DNA from 2 places in the Streptomyces sp. SAI-127 genome. Region 2 is predicted to be linked to the other one. Evidence: riboswitches for the same ligand, from Rfam matches in the RefSeq annotation. Region 2 holds a riboswitch; the other holds the start of a gene.
The links. A riboswitch is a leader RNA that binds a small molecule or an ion and turns the genes downstream of it on or off. The one in region 2 is predicted to bind S-adenosylmethionine.

Region 1 (7,771 bases), 1.9 Mb from region 2:
AAGAGAACCTGCCCGCAGAGCAGGACGCGCACGGCGCGGTAGGCGTCGCGGACGAGAAGAACCCCTTCGCGGACCCCGGCCTCCCGCCCCACGAGCACCGTGTGCAGGACATCGACGAGCGGGCCGCCAGGCGGTCCGAGCGCACGGTGGCCATGCTGTTCACGGTGTCGATGCTGGCCACCGTCGGGTTCATCGCCTCGTACGTGGGCATCCCCCACGACAAGTCGATCTTCGTCTTCCCGATCGGGCACATCAACGCGCTGAACTTCGCGCTGGGCCTGACCCTCGGTCTCGCCCTCTTCGCGATCGGCGCGGGTGCGGTCCACTGGGCCCGCACCCTGATGTCCGACGAGGAGATCGCCGACGAGCGCCACCCGATCGAGGCGTCCCCCGAGGTCCGCGAGAAGGTCCACGCGGACTTCAAGCAGGGCGCCAAGGAGTCGGCGCTCGGCCGTCGCAAGCTGATCCGCAACACGATGTTCGGCGCGCTGGCCCTGTTCCCGCTCTCCGGCGTCATGCTGCTGCGCGACCTCGGCCCGCTGCCCGGCACCAAGCTCCGCCACACCATGTGGCGCAAGGGCCTCCAGCTCGTCAACATGAACACCAACGAGCCGCTGCGTCCCTCCGACGTCGCGGTCGGCTCGCTGACCTTCGCCAAGCCCGAGGGCCTGGAGGAGCACGACGAGGAGTTCCAGACCGAGATCGCCAAGGCCGCCCTGATGATCATCCGCATCCAGCCGGACAACATCAAGGACAAGCGCGAGCTCGAGTGGTCGCACGAGGGGATCGTCGCGTACTCGAAGATCTGCACCCACGTGGGTTGCCCGATCTCCCTGTACGAGCAGCAGACGCACCACGTGCTCTGCCCCTGCCACCAGTCCACCTTCGACCTCTCCGACGGTGCCCGGGTGATCTTCGGCCCCGCCGGTCACGCCCTGCCGCAGCTGCGCATCGGTGTGAACGACCAGGGTTACCTCCAAGCGCTCGGCGACTTCGAGGAGCCCGTCGGTCCTGCTTTCTGGGAGCGCGGATGAGCACAAACGAGAGCACCGCGGCCAACGGGGCGCGGCGCGACAAGGCACCGGCGGGCGAGCGCGTCGCCGACTGGGCCGACGGCCGCCTGGGGATCTACTCCCTGGCCAAGGCCAACATGCGCAAGATCTTCCCCGACCACTGGTCGTTCATGTTGGGCGAGATCTGCCTCTACAGCTTCATCATCATCATCCTCACGGGTGTGTATCTGACGCTGTTCTTCCACCCGTCGATGAACGAGGTGGAGTACCACGGCAGCTACGTCCCGCTGCAGGGCCAGCTGATGTCCGAGGCGTTCAACTCGACCATGCACATCTCCTTCGATGTGCGCGGTGGTCTGCTGATCCGGCAGATCCACCACTGGGCGGCGCTGATCTTCCTCGCCGGCATGTTCGTGCACATGATGCGCGTGTTCTTCACGGGCGCGTTCCGCAAGCCGCGTGAGGTCAACTGGCTGTTCGGCTTCCTGCTGTTCGTCCTGGGCATGTTCACCGGCTTCACCGGCTACTCGCTCCCGGACGACCTGCTGTCCGGCACCGGTGTCCGCTTCATGGAGGGCGCGATCCTGTCCGTGCCGATCGTCGGCACGTACCTGTCGTTCTTCCTCTTCGGCGGCGAGTTCCCGGGCGGCGACTTCGTGGCCCGCTTCTACTCGATCCACGTACTGCTGCTGCCGGGCATCATGCTCGGCCTGGTCGTCGGCCACCTGATCCTGGTCTTCTACCACAAGCACACGCAGTTCGCGGGCCCCGGAAAGACGAACAACAACGTCGTCGGCATGCCGCTGCTGCCGGTCTACATGGCCAAGGCCGGAGGCTTCTTCTTCCTGGTCTTCGGTGTCATCGCGGCCATCTCGGCGATCGCCTCGATCAACCCGATCTGGTCGATGGGCCCCTACCGTCCCGACCAGGTGTCCACGGGCGCCCAGCCGGACTGGTACATGGGCTTCTCCGAGGGCCTGATCCGTGTCATGCCGGGCTGGGAGATCAACTTCTGGGGCCACACGCTCGTCCTGGGTGTGTTCATCCCGCTGGTGATCTTCCCGCTGGTCCTGGTCGCGATCGCGGTCTACCCGTTCATCGAGTCCTGGGTCACCGGCGACAAGCGCGAGCACCACATCCTGGACCGCCCGCGCAACGCGCCGACGCGCACCGCCTTCGGCGTCGCGTGGATCACCTGGTACATGGTGCTGCTGATCGGTGGTGGAAACGACCTCTGGGCCACCCACTTCCACCTGTCGATCAACGCCATCACCTGGTTCGTCCGGGTCGCGTTCTTCGTCGCCCCGGTCCTCGCGTTCATCGCCACCAAGCGGATCTGCCTCGGCCTCCAGCGCCGCGACAAGGACAAGGTGCTGCACGGCCGCGAGTCCGGCATCATCAAGCGCCTGCCGCACGGTGAGTTCATCGAGGTGCACGAGCCGCTCAGCCAGGAGCAGCTGCACACGCTCACGGCGCACGAGCAGTACGAGCCGGCCGCGATCGGTGCCACGGTCGACGAGAACGGCGTCGAGCGCAAGGTGAAGGGCTCTGAGAAGCTGCGCGCCAAGCTGAGCGAGGCGTACTACGGCGAAGAGGCCCAGATCCCCAAGCCCACCGTCGAGGAGTACAAGGAGATCACGAGCGGCCACGGCCACCACTGATCGCTGCGCTCGCCACGCGCGATGAAGGGCCCCGTCCGAACACCGGACGGGGCCCTTTGCCGTGCCCTGGGCTGGATAGGGTGGGAGCACCTTGTTCTACGACACCTGGAGCGGCCCCATGAGCGCTGTGACCCCCGCTGGAGGCAACACCGCGGCGGGCCGTTCCTGGCCCGCTCTGCTCAACGGCCTGCTGGAAGGCCGTGACCTCTCCGCCGACGACACCGCGTGGGCGATGGACCTGATCATGCGCGGCGAGGCCACCGACGCGCAGATCGCCGGGTTCGCGGTGGCGTTGCGCGCCAAGGGCGAGACCGTCCAGGAGATCACCGGGCTCGTCCGGACGATGTACGAGCACGCGAACGTCATCGAGGTGCCGGGCCGGACCGTCGACATCGTGGGCACGGGCGGCGACGGGGCCAAGACGGTGAACATCTCCACGATGTCGGCGATCGTCATCGCCGGCACCGGCGCGAAGGTCGTCAAGCACGGCAACCGGGCCGCCTCCTCCGCGTCCGGCGCCTCGGACGTCCTGGAGAAGCTCGGCGTCAATCTGGAGCTGACGCCGAAGCGGGTGGCCGAGGTGGCCGAGGAGGCCGGGATCACCTTCTGCTTCGCGATCAAGTTCCATCCGGCGCTGCGTCATGTGGCCGCCGCACGAGGGCAGTTGGGGATCCGGACCACCTTCAACGCGCTCGGTCCGCTGACCAACCCGGCCAAGGTGAAGGCGCAGGCCGTGGGCGTCGCCGACCCCCGCCTGGCGCCGCTCATCGCCGGCGTCCTGGCCGAGCGGGGCAACTCCTCCCTCGTCTTCCGCGGCGACGACGGCTTCGACGAGCTGACCACGACGTCCACCTCCCGGGTGTGGGTCGTGCGCGACGGCAAGGTCACCGAGCAGAGCTTCGACCCGCGGGACGTGGGCATCGAGCTGGTCCCGGTGGAGGCACTGCGGGGCGCGGACCCGTCGTACAACGCGGAGGTCGCGCGGCGGCTGCTGGACGGCGAGAAGGGCCCGGTCCGGGACGCCGTACTGCTGAACTCGGCGGCGGCGCTGGTGGCGCTGGACCCGGGTCCGGGGACGCTGGCCGAGCAGATCCGCGCCGCCATGACGAAGGCCGCCGAGTCGATCGACTCCGGGTCCGCCCGGCGCACACTGGATCGCTGGGTGGCCGCGAGCCACGCGTGACGGGCATCGCGGTCCCGTCATCCGGACACGGGTTGCGGGACCGCGATCACTTCACGTACGTTTCTGTACCAGGTCATGAGTGACAGTCATGAGGCCCCGGCCGACTGTCCGGCAACCCTCCGTCCGTGGCGGGGTGCCCCGGGTGAGGACCAGGCCGTAGGCAGCGAGGTCTACGGCAAGCGCGGGCCCCTCTCGAAACCAGGGGTCCTGGTCATTCGAGGGAGTCTTCCGTGAGCAAGCGAATGCGATAGGGCGCCGAGCCCCGCCTCCGCACACCCATCTCACCTTTCTTTTCACGGGAGTTCCCCATGTCTGTCTCCACCGCTGCCCCCGCCCGGACCATTTGTGACCAGCTGCCTGTTCTGGGGCGAGATGTCACCGTCCCGCTCGTCACCGGCGGCGAGGTCACCTACGCGGCCCTCGACTACGCGGCCAGCGCCCCCGCCCTGCAGCGGGTCTGGGACGACGTGGCGGCCTACGCGCCCTACTACGGCAGCGTGCACCGCGGTGCCGGCTACCTCTCGCAGCTGTCGACCGACCTGTTCGAGAACGCCCGCAGGACCGTCACCGAGTTCCTCGACTGCCGGGACGACGACCAGCTGGTCTTCACCCGGTCGACCACCGACTCGCTCAACCTCCTCGCCGCCGCCCTCCCCGCCGACTGCCAGGTCTTCGTCTTCGAGACCGAGCACCACGCCTCGCTGCTGCCGTGGAAGGACGCCCGGGTCACCTACCTCGACGCCCCGCGCACCCCGGGGCAGGCCGTCGAGACCCTGGAGAAGGCCCTCGCCGACCGCGACCCCCGGGGCCCGGCCCTGGTCTGCGTGACCGGCGCCTCCAACGTCACGGGCGAGCTGTGGCCGGTCCGCGAGCTGACGGCGGCCGCCCACGCGCACGGCGCCCGGATCGTCCTGGACGCGGCCCAGCTGGCCCCGCACCACCCGTTGAGCGTCCGTGACCTCGACGTCGACTGGGTCGCCTTCTCCGGCCACAAGCTCTACGCCCCCTTCGGCTCGGGCGTCCTGGCCGGCCGCGCCGACTGGCTCCGGGCCGCCGACCCCTACCTCGCGGGCGGCGGCGCCAGCCGCAAGGTCACGCGGCGCGAGGACGGGGGAGTGGACGTGGAGTGGCACGAGAGCGCCGCCCGCCACGAGGCCGGCTCGCCGAACGTCATCGGCGCCTACTCCATCGCCTCCGCCTGCCGGGCCCTCACCGAGGCCGGCTTCGACACCCTGGTCGCCCGCGAGCAGCACCTGATCGAGAAGGTGAGGGCGGGTCTCGCCGAGGTCCCCGAGGTCCGCGTCCTGTCCCTCTTCGGCGACGACGCCCCCCGCGTCGGCGTGATCTCCTTCGTCGTCGAGGGCTGGAACAGCTCCCACTTCGCCGCCGCCCTCTCCGCCGAGTACGGCATCGGCGTCCGCGACGGCCTCTTCTGCGCCCACCCCCTCGTCCGCACCCTCCTCGGCAGCGACCCGCAGTCCCAGGGCGAGTGCGGCGCCCCCGAGGCCGCGCCCGGCGAGAAGTCCCTGAACGCGATCCGGGTGAGCTTCGGCGCGGGCACACCGGACGAGCACGTGGAGCGGTTCGTGCGGGCCGTGAAGGAACTGGTCGCGGACGGCGCGAAGTGGACGTACCGCACCGAGGAAGGCCGCTGCGTCCCGGCCGTCTGACGTACCGGCGTCCGGCGCGCGTATACGCTCCCCCTCAGCAGCCGTACGGAAAGCAGGGGGAGCACGGGGTGCAGGAGCTGCGCGAGACGGACCCGCGGACCATCGGGCCCTACGAGGTCCTGGGCAGACTCGGGTCCGGCGGCATGGGCGAGGTGTATCTCGCCGAGGCGCGGGGCGGGCTGCGGCTGGCCGTGAAGGTCGTACGGGCCGAGCACGCCGAGGACCGCACCTTCCGCGCCCGGTTCCGGCACGAGGTGCGGGCCGCGCAGACCGTCGGCGGGGCGGGCACGTACACCGCACGGGTCGTGGACGCGGACACCGAGGCCGCGCGGCCGTGGATGGCGACCGAGTTCGTGGCGGGGCCCAACCTGCGGGACGCGGTGCTCGACCGGGGGCCGTTGCCCGCGGACGCGGTACGGCTGCTGGCGGCCGCGCTCGCCGAGGCGCTCGCCGCGATCCACGCCAAGGGGCTGGTGCACCGGGACCTCAAGCCCTCCAACATCCTGCTCTCGCCGGACGGGCCCAGGGTCATCGACTTCGGGATCGTCAGGGCTCTGGAGGGCACGGCACTGACCCGGACCGGCGTGGTCGTCGGGTCGGTCGGCTATCTCTCTCCCGAGCAGATCCGCAACGGCGCCCAGGTGGTGCCGGCCAGTGACGTCTTCTCCCTGGGCGCGGTCCTCGCGTACGCGTCCGGCGGCAAGGAACCGTTCGGCGAGGGGCAGGATTCGGTCGTTCTGCTGCGGATCCTGACCGGGGACGTCGACCTGTCCGCCGTACCGGAGGAACAGCTGCCACTGGTGGAGGCGTGTCTGCGGGACGACCCCGGCGCGCGGCCGACGCCCGCGGAACTGGTCGCGGCCGCGGGGCACACCGCGGGATCGCTCCGCGAGGGACTGCGGGCGGGGTGGTACGGCCCCGGTGCCGCGAAGGAGCCCGAGGCCGCGCAGAGCGATGCGCGCTGGGTTCCCGCTCACGACTCGGGGGAGCGGGAGAGCCGGGTCGAGTACGTGGCGCCCGTGACCGTCACGGACGTCCCCGCCGTCACCCATGGCTCACCGACGCCCGCTCCGCCGTCCCGGCGCCGGCTGCTGCGGGCCGCGGTGGGAGGTGCCGGGGTCGTGGCGGCCGGCGGTGTGGGCGGGTGGCTGTGGCTGCGGGATTCCTCGGACGGATCCGCGACGGGCGGGATGGCCGCCGGGGCGGCCGGTGCGGGGTCCGTGACGGGTAAGCCCGCGACGGGCTGGCAGTACAAGGTCCAGGGGCTCGGCGGGCGGCGCGGCCCCTGCGCCGCCCTCTCGCCCGACGGCACGCGGGTGTACGTCGGCGGCGCGGACGGCTCGCTGCACGCCCTGGACCTGGACGGGCGGACCCTCTGGCACACCGCACTGGGCGCCGAGGCCATGTCCCCGCTCGCCACCGCGCAGGGCGTGTACTGCCTGCTGGAGGACGACCAGGAGGGCGCCTCCAAGCTGTGCGCGCTCGGCCGGGGCGGCAAGGTCCGCTGGACCAGGGCGTTCGCCGCGAACAGCCAGTTCCTGGTCACCGCGGGGCAACTGATCCTGGTGTCCTACGGCGACGGCTCGGACGCGGGCGGGGTGCGGGCCTACGCCCCCGACGGCAGCGTGCGCTGGTCCACGCCCACCGGCCCCGCGCCCACCAGTGAGCCCATGGTGGCGGACGGGGTGGTCTACGTCGGCACCTTCGGGGACCGGGTGCAGGCGCTGGACGCGAAGACCGGCAAGCGGCTCTGGGAGACGGCGGCCGGCCTCGACACCGGGCGGCCCGCGCTGGTCGGCGACACGCTGGTGGTCGGATCGGGCGGCGAGCAGATGCTGCACGGCATCGGCCGCAAGGGCAAGCCGCTGTGGGACTCGACCAACGACAAGGTGTACGGCAGCCGCTACTTCACCTGCGTGCCCTTCGGCGGCCTGGGCGTCACCGCCTCCGACTACGAACTCGTCGCCCTGGACCCCGCCGACGGGTCGACGGCGTGGTCCTTCCATTTCACCGACGAGGGAAGCCAGTACAGCAACCCGACGGTCTTCGGCGACACCGTCTACGTACGCCACGGCTCGACGCTCTACGGCGTCAACCGCAAGGGCAAGCAGACCTGGCAGAAGCGCGTCGAGGGCGGTGCCTCCGTCGGCAACCAGTCGCCGGTCGTCCGAAGCGGCCGCGTGTACGTCGCGACCGCCGACGGCATCACCGTGCTCGCGCTCGACTCCTAGGCCCTAGCCGTCG
Region 2 (7,771 bases):
CCTTGTCGAAGCGCATACCCTCGGTGAGCTCGAGCTCCAGACCGAAGGTCTGGGACTCCTCGACGGTGATGACGCCTTCCTTGCCGACCTTGTCCATCGCCTCGGCGATGAGCTCGCCGATCTGGGTGTCGGCGGCGGAGATGGAGGCCGTGGAGGCGATCTGCTCCTTGGTCTCGACATCCTTGGCCTGCTCGAGCAGGGCGGCGGAGACGGCCTCGACGGCCTTCTCGATACCGCGCTTGAGGGCCATGGGGTTGGCGCCGGCGGCTACGTTGCGCAGGCCTTCCTTGACCAGGGCCTGAGCGAGCACGGTCGCGGTGGTCGTACCGTCACCGGCGACGTCGTCCGTCTTCTTGGCGACTTCCTTGACCAGCTCGGCGCCGATCTTCTCGTACGGGTCCTCGAGCTCGATCTCCTTGGCGATGGAGACACCATCGTTGGTGATCGTGGGGGCGCCCCACTTCTTCTCGAGGACGACGTTGCGGCCCTTGGGGCCGAGCGTCACCTTGACGGCGTCCGCGAGCTGGTTCATGCCGCGCTCGAGGCCGCGCCGCGCCTCCTCGTCGAACGCGATGATCTTGGCCATGTGAAGTGGTCCCTCCAGGACTGGGGGTGATTCCTTCGGACCGCGCCCGCGCCCGCGACGGACGGCTCGCCGGCCTGTGGATCCTTGCCCCACAAGGCCTGCGGGCCTCACCGACCCGGTCCATCTTTGTCACTCTCACCTTCAGAGTGCTAACGCCAATGATTAGCACTCGGCATGGTCGAGTGCAAGCGCCTCTCGTGGATCGGGCAGGGCGCCGAGCAACAGCGACGCCCGGTTACCGGCCCGTACGGCCCGACCGACACCGCTGCGTCCGGGCACCACCGGGGCCGTACGGGCGCCGCACACGACGGCCCGGCCGCCCCGTCCGCGTGACCGGTGTTCGACCGGCGCGGTCGAGCACCCCGGACCGCCGTACAAGACGGCGAACGCGGGCCCGGCCTCCCGGTGCCCGTGAGCCCGGCCCGATCACGCCCCCCTCAAGACCCCGGGCATGCCGAAGGGCCCGTACCCCATGACTCCCTATGGGGGACGAGCCCTTCGAAGAAGAACAGAAGAACGACGCTGTTGTTACCCGGCGCGTGCTTCAGCCGGTCGCCAGGCGAACCATGTCCGCCTGCGGCCCCTTCTGACCTTGCGAGATCTCGAACTCGACCCGCTGGCCCTCTTCAAGGGTGCGGTAGCCGTCCATCTGAATCGCGCTGTAGTGGACGAATACATCCGCACCACCGTCGACCGCGATGAAGCCGTACCCCTTCTCCGCGTTGAACCACTTGACGGTGCCCTGAGCCATGCCTAACTCCCCTATTACTGGCCCTTGCACGGATCCACACTTCGTGGATCCGGGTCAGACCTCACCCCCCACATGGTTGGGGGCGTGCGCCGGAACGCGTCGACCGCGGCTGAATGTATCTGTCCAACTGCCGTCTGCAACAGGTCAATCGGACGAGAATTCTGGACGGAAGGGGTCCGGAATGTAGTGAGAATTCGCCTGAATTCGGGGCAAGTCGGGCCCCATAAAAGACACATAAGGCACTTAAGGCGCACACACTTTGGCTACTTCTCATCGCATGTGGAGCGAGAACTCATATGCACGCGGCAAGAAGAAAGCCGCTGCTTCCCCAACTGTACCGCGCTCAACCATAGAGAATTGCCCCCTCCGCTTCTCAAGCGGAGGGGGCAATCCGATGAACACTCGGTAATTACCGTTACCGAAGGTAATGACCAGTCATACGGTCACCCGCCGGCGACGGCCGGAATGATCGAGACGCCGGCCCCGTCGGGCGTCGCCGTCTCCAGCCCCTGCTCGAACCGCACATCGTCGTCGTTGACGTACACATTGACGAACCGCCGCAGCTTGCCCTGGTCGTCGAGAACGCGCGCGGCGATACCCGTGTGGTTCTTCTCCAGATCGGCGATGACATCGGCGAGGGTCGCACCCTCGGCCTGCACCTCGGCCTGCCCGCCGGTGTAGGTGCGCAGGATGGTGGGGATACGGACGGAAACGCTCATGTTTCAGGACCTCCGGTCGGGTGAGTGCTTTCAGGGGCGGCGACTACGCGAGGCCGGCCTCGCGGAACGAATCCAGGTTGGGACGGATCGTGGCGGTGAGACCCGTACCCGCCACCGCGTCCAGCGTCTTCAGACCATCACCGGTGTTCAGCACGACGGTCGTCAGCGACGGGTCCAGCAGACCGTTCTCGATCAGCTTCTTCGCCACGCCGACGGTCACGCCACCGGCCGTCTCCGCGAAGATCCCCTCGGTCCGCGCGAGCAGCTTGATGGCGTCGACGACCTGCTCGTCGTTCACGTCCTCCACCGCACCACCGGTACGACGCGCGATGTCCAGCACGTACGGACCGTCCGCCGGGTTCCCGATCGCGAGGGACTTGGCGATGGTGTTCGGCTTCTGGGGCCGGACCACGTCGTGGCCCGCCTTGTACGCGACCGACACCGGCGAGCATCCCTCGGCCTGCGCGCCGAAGATCTTGTACGGCTTGTCCTCGACGAGCCCGAGCTTGATCAGCTCCTGCAGACCCTTGTCGATCTTCGTGAGCTGCGAGCCGGAGGCGATCGGCACGACCAGCTGATCGGGGAGCTGCCAGCCCAGCTGCTCGCAGATCTCGTAGGCCAGGGTCTTGGAGCCCTCGGCGTAGTACGGCCGCAGGTTGACGTTGACGAAACCCCAGCCCTCGCCGGCCGGGTCGCCGATCAGCTCGGAGCAGAAGCGGTTCACGTCGTCGTAGTTGCCCTCGATGCCGACGAGTTCGCCGCCGTAGATCGCGGCCATGACGACCTTGCCCTGCTCCAGGTCGTGCGGGATGAACACGCAGGAGCGGAACCCGGCCCGGGCCGCGGCGGCACCCACGGCGCCGGCCAGGTTGCCGGTGGAGGAGCAGGAGAGGGTGGTGAAGTCGAAAGCGCGGGCGGCCTCGATGGCCTGGGCGACGACGCGGTCCTTGAAGGAGTGCGTCGGGTTGCCGGAGTCGTCCTTCACGAAGAGCTTGCCGGCGTCGACACCCAGCTCGCGGGCGAGGTTGTCGGCCTTGACGAGCTTGGTCCAGCCGGGGTTGATGTTGGGCTTGTCCGCCACGTCCGCGGGGACGGGCAGCAGCGGAGCGTAGCGCCAGATGTTCGCGGGGCCCGCCTCGATCTGCTTGCGGAGCTCCTCGGTGTCGTAGGCCGAGAAGTCGTACGCGATCTCGAGCGGGCCGAAACACTCCTCGCAGGCGAAGACCGGGCCGAGGGGCACGCGGTGGCCGCACTCGCGGCAGCTCAGCGCTGCGGCGGGGCCGAGGTCTACGGTGTTCGTGGTGCTTGCATCAGTCTGCACAGCCATGGAGGCGAGGCCCTTTCTCCTCATCTTCCTCACGACGCACTTCGCCGTGAGACGGATTTGGCACCTTCCCGAGCCGGGAGCCTCGCGGAAACGATCGTCAGCGATCGCTACGAGAACCGACTGGAGGGTTGCCGGGGCTTCATCGGGCCGTATCCCTCTGCCCCTCTGGATGAGCGGTATGAAGTTGTGAACGGCGGGCCACCCAGGACATGCGATGGTCATCCGCGTTGTTCAAGACTGTAACCGACGGCCAGGACAGTTGAGAGAGACGTCCGAACCGCGAGATGGATCAAAGGCAGAGGAGCCGCGCACTGTGCTGAACGAAGTCGAGCGCTGGCTGGCCACGCGTTCCTGGTCCGTGACCGATCGCCCGCTGCACAGGATCATGGCGGCGAAGCGGGGCACGGGCCGGACGGTCAGTGTTGTCCTGCCCGCACTCAACGAGGAGGAGACGGTCGGTGACATCGTCTCCGTGATCCGTCATGACCTCATGCAGCAGGTCCCGCTCGTCGACGAGATCGTCGTCGTCGACTCGGGATCGACCGACCGCACGTCCGAGGTCGCCGCCGCGGCCGGTGCGCGGGTCGTCCACCGCGACGACATCCTCCCGCGCATACCCGCCGTGCCCGGCAAGGGCGAGGTCCTGTGGCGCTCCCTGCTCGCCACGTCAGGGGACATCGTCTGTTTCATCGACGCCGACCTGAAGGAGTTCTCCTCGGACTTCGTCTCCGGCATCGTCGGCCCGCTGCTCACCGACCCCGAGGTCGACCTGGTCAAGGGCATGTACGACCGTCCCCTGGGCGGCGCCGCGGGGCAGGGCGGCCGGGTCACCGAGCTCATGGCACGTCCGCTGCTGAACATGCACTGGCCGCAGCTGGCCGGTTTCGTGCAGCCGCTGGGCGGCGAGTACGCGGCCCGGCGCTCGTTGCTGGAGCAGCTCCCGTTCCCCGTCGGCTACGGCGTCGAGCTGGGCATGCTGGTCGACGCCCTGCACCTGGTGGGCCTGGACGCGCTCGCCCAGGTCGACGTCGGTGTGCGCAAGCACCGTCACCAGGACGGGCAGGCCCTGGGCCGGATGTCCGCCGCGATCTACCGCACCGCCCAGCTGAGGCTGGCCCGCGGCCATATGATCCGGCCCTCCCTCACCCAGTTCGAGCGCGGCCGGGACGGCTTCGAGCCGCGTACGTACTCCGTGGACACGGAGGAGCGGCCGCCGATGGTGGAGATCGCCGAGTACGCGAAGCGTAAGGTCGCGTGACGGACCGGGTGACAGAACGGGGCGTTCCGTATACGTCCGCGCACTGTGTGCAACCGTACGTTTGAGCGTTTCCGGGCCGGGCTAGGTTGTGGCGTATGGCTTCCACGTCTTCCGTGCAGGGTGCTGCCCAGGTGCTGGTCGCGTCCAACCGCGGCCCGGTCTCGTACGAGGTCCAGGAGGACGGTTCGCTGAGCCCCAGGCGGGGTGGCGGCGGACTGGTCTCGGGACTGTCGGCGATCGGCCCGGAGGCGGGCGCGCTGTGGGTGTGCTCGGCGCTGTCCGACGGCGACCGCGAGGCGGTACGGCAGGGGGTCGGCGAGGACGGCGTCCGCATGCTCGCCATCCCGGCCGACGTGCACGCGGACGCGTACAACGGCATCGCGAACTCGGTCCTCTGGTTCGTCCACCATCTCCTCTACCAGACCCCGCTGGAGCCGGCCTTCGACGCCGAGTTCCGGCGGCAGTGGGGGTCGTACGAGACGTACAACCGCGCCTTCGCGGAGGCGCTCGCCGAGGAGGCGGGCGAGGGGGCGGCGGTCCTGGTGCAGGACTACCACCTGTGCCTGGTGCCGGGGATGCTCCGCGAACTGCGCCCCGACCTGCGCATCGCCCACTTCTCGCACACGCCGTGGGCGCCGGTGGACTACTTCCGGATGCTGCCGGACGACATCGCCGGCCAGGTCCTTCGGGGCATGCTGGGCGCCGACCGGCTCGGCTTCCTCACCCGCCGCTGGGCGGACGCCTTCACGGCCTGCTGTACGGAGTTCGCGGACGGGCTCGGGGAAACCCGGATCGGGGTGCACGGGCTGGGGACGGACGCGGACTTCCTGCGCGCCCGCTCCCACGAGGCCGATGTCGAGGAGCGCATCGTCGGCCTGCGCGAGGAGATCGGCGCGGGCCGCAAGACGATCGTCCGGGTCGACCGCACGGAACTGTCGAAGAACATCGTGCGCGGCCTGCTCGCCTACCGGCGGCTGCTGGAGTCGCGGCCCGAGTGGCGGGAGCGGGTCGTGCACGTGGCGTTCGCGTATCCGTCGCGGCAGGACCTGGCGGTGTACCGGGACTACACGGCCGAGGTGCAGCGGGTGGCGGACGAGATCAACTCCCAGTACGGGACGCCGGGTTGGACCCCGGTCGTGCTGCACGTCAAGGACGACTTCGCCCGCTCCCTGGCCGCGTACCGGCTGGCCGACGTGGCGCTGGTCAACCCCATCCGGGACGGCATGAACCTGGTCGCGAAGGAGGTGCCGCTGGTGTCCGACGAGGGGTGCGCGCTGGTCCTGTCGCGGGAGGCCGGGGCGTACGAGGAGCTGGGTGACGACGCGATCGTGGTGAACCCGTACGACGTGGAGCAGACGGCGGAGGCCCTGCACGAGGGCCTGACGATGCCGGCGCACGAACGGGCCGAACGAGCGAAGAGGCTCGCCGCGGCGGCGACGGCGCTGCCGCCGGCGCAGTGGTTCCTGGAGCAGTTGAACGCGCTGAAGGCGGTCGGAGGGTGACCGCGATGAACGGCTGAGCGCCGTGAGCGGGAGACGCCGGTGAGCGGGTGACCCCGGTGAGCGGCTGCGCCGGTCGGGCGGCTGGCCGACCGCGCCGACCCGGCCACCGGCCACCCCCACCCGCCGACTGCGGCCACTGACCGACCGGCCACTGAGCGATGCCCCGACTGCCCCGACTGTTGAACTTCACCCCGCGGAGAGGGACTTCATGAGCAGCCACACCGACCCCGGCGCCCTGCCGAGCCCGGCGACGCCAGCCGGGCGGGACGGCCTGCGCGCGATCCTCGCGGAGCCGCAGCGGGCGGTCATCGGGCTCGACTTCGACGGGACGCTGGCCCCGATCGTGGCGGACCCGGAAGGGGCGCGGGCACACCCCGAGGCGGTGGCCGTCCTCGCCGCCCTGGCACCGAAGGTGGCCTCCGTCGCGGTGATCACCGGCCGCCCGGCCGAGATCGCGGTCCGCTACGGCGGCTTCGCGGGCGTCCCCGGCCTGGAGCACCTGACGGTCCTCGGCCACTACGGCGCGGAACGCTGGGACGCGGTGACCGGCGAGGTCACGGCGCCCGAACCGCACCCGGGCGTGGCCACGGTCCGTGCCGAACTGCCGGAGCTCCTCGACGGAACGGGCGCCTGGATCGAGGAGAAGGGCGGCCGGGCGGTGGCGGTCCACACCCGCCGGGCCCCCGACCCCCAGGCCGCCTTCGACGCGTTGCGCGCCCCCCTCACCGACCTGGCCGGCCGGCACGGCCTGATCGTCGAACCGGGCCGTCTGGTCCTGGAGCTGCGCCCCCCGGGCATGGACAAGGGCGTGGCCCTCCTGACCCACGTCCGCGAACTGTCCGCCACGTCCGTCCTCTACGGCGGTGACGACCTGGGTGACCTGCCGGCCTTCTCCGCGGTCGACGACCTCCGCGCCACCGGCACCCCCGGCCTCCTGGTCTGCAGCGGCAGCGACGAGGTGACGGAACTGCGCAAACGGGCGGACCTGGTGGTGGACGGCCCGGGCGAAGTGGTGAGCCTGCTGCGCGCCCTGGCGGAACGGCTCACCTGACCCTCACCCGACTCTCAGCGTTCCTGCCGCCGCGCCTCCCGGACCCGGCGCAGGCGGTTCACCGTCACCGGGTCGAAGGCCAGGGCGCGCTCGTCGTCCAGCAGGGCGTTCAGCAGCTGGTAGTAGCGGACCGGTGCCAGCCCCAGCTCCTCCCGTATCGCCCGCTCCTTCGCGCCGGGCCCGGGGAAGCCGCGGCGCTCCAGGGCGAGGATGTCCCGCTCCCTGCGGTCCAGCTCCGGATGCTCCATGCCCGGAACCGTAACTCCCGCCACTGACAGCGACTACTCCGCCTTCTGCGCGGTCAGCTGCAGCTCGCGCAGCACCTCCGCAGGGCTCCCGCCCGAACTCACCGCCGACCCGATCCGCTTCTTCACGGCCGCGCTGACCGAGGCCCAGGACGTCTTGCCCACCGGAGGCAGCTCGGAGTCGGGCAGCGCGTCGAGGAAGGGCTTGAGGTCGGCGTCCCGGGAGGCCCGGCTCATGACCGAGGACGCGGAGTTGGTCACCGGCAGCAGGTCGTACTCCCGGGAGAACGCGAGCACGTTCTTCTCGCTGTAGACGAAGTCGAGGAAGTCGC

Region 1: linked by a shared signal. The riboswitch ahead of M2157_RS34890 (aminotransferase class V-fold PLP-dependent enzyme) and the one ahead of thrC (threonine synthase) in region 2 are both predicted to bind S-adenosylmethionine.

What each region holds. Positions count from the first base shown of each region.
Region 1 covers NZ_JARXYJ010000001.1:7,585,639-7,593,409, forward strand. The annotation lists gene M2157_RS34875 (Rieske 2Fe-2S domain-containing protein) at 1-1,034, shown strand, start outside; gene M2157_RS34880 (cytochrome bc complex cytochrome b subunit) at 1,031-2,674, shown strand; gene trpD (anthranilate phosphoribosyltransferase) at 2,793-3,857, shown strand; SAM riboswitch class IV at 3,929-4,045, shown strand; gene M2157_RS34890 (aminotransferase class V-fold PLP-dependent enzyme) at 4,166-5,527, shown strand; gene M2157_RS34895 (serine/threonine-protein kinase) at 5,596-7,758, shown strand; gene M2157_RS34900 (Lrp/AsnC ligand binding domain-containing protein) at 7,762-7,771, opposite strand, start outside.
Region 2 covers NZ_JARXYJ010000001.1:5,643,623-5,651,393, reverse strand. The annotation lists gene groL (chaperonin GroEL) at 1-586, opposite strand, end outside; gene M2157_RS25940 (cold-shock protein) at 1,131-1,337, opposite strand; gene M2157_RS25935 (ubiquitin-like small modifier protein 1) at 1,781-2,056, opposite strand; gene thrC (threonine synthase) at 2,100-3,383, opposite strand; SAM riboswitch class I at 3,401-3,559, opposite strand; gene M2157_RS25925 (glucosyl-3-phosphoglycerate synthase) at 3,697-4,641, shown strand; gene M2157_RS25920 (trehalose-6-phosphate synthase) at 4,737-6,143, shown strand; gene otsB (trehalose-phosphatase) at 6,352-7,194, shown strand; gene M2157_RS25910 (DUF3263 domain-containing protein) at 7,209-7,442, opposite strand; gene M2157_RS25905 (extracellular solute-binding protein) at 7,476-7,771, opposite strand, start outside.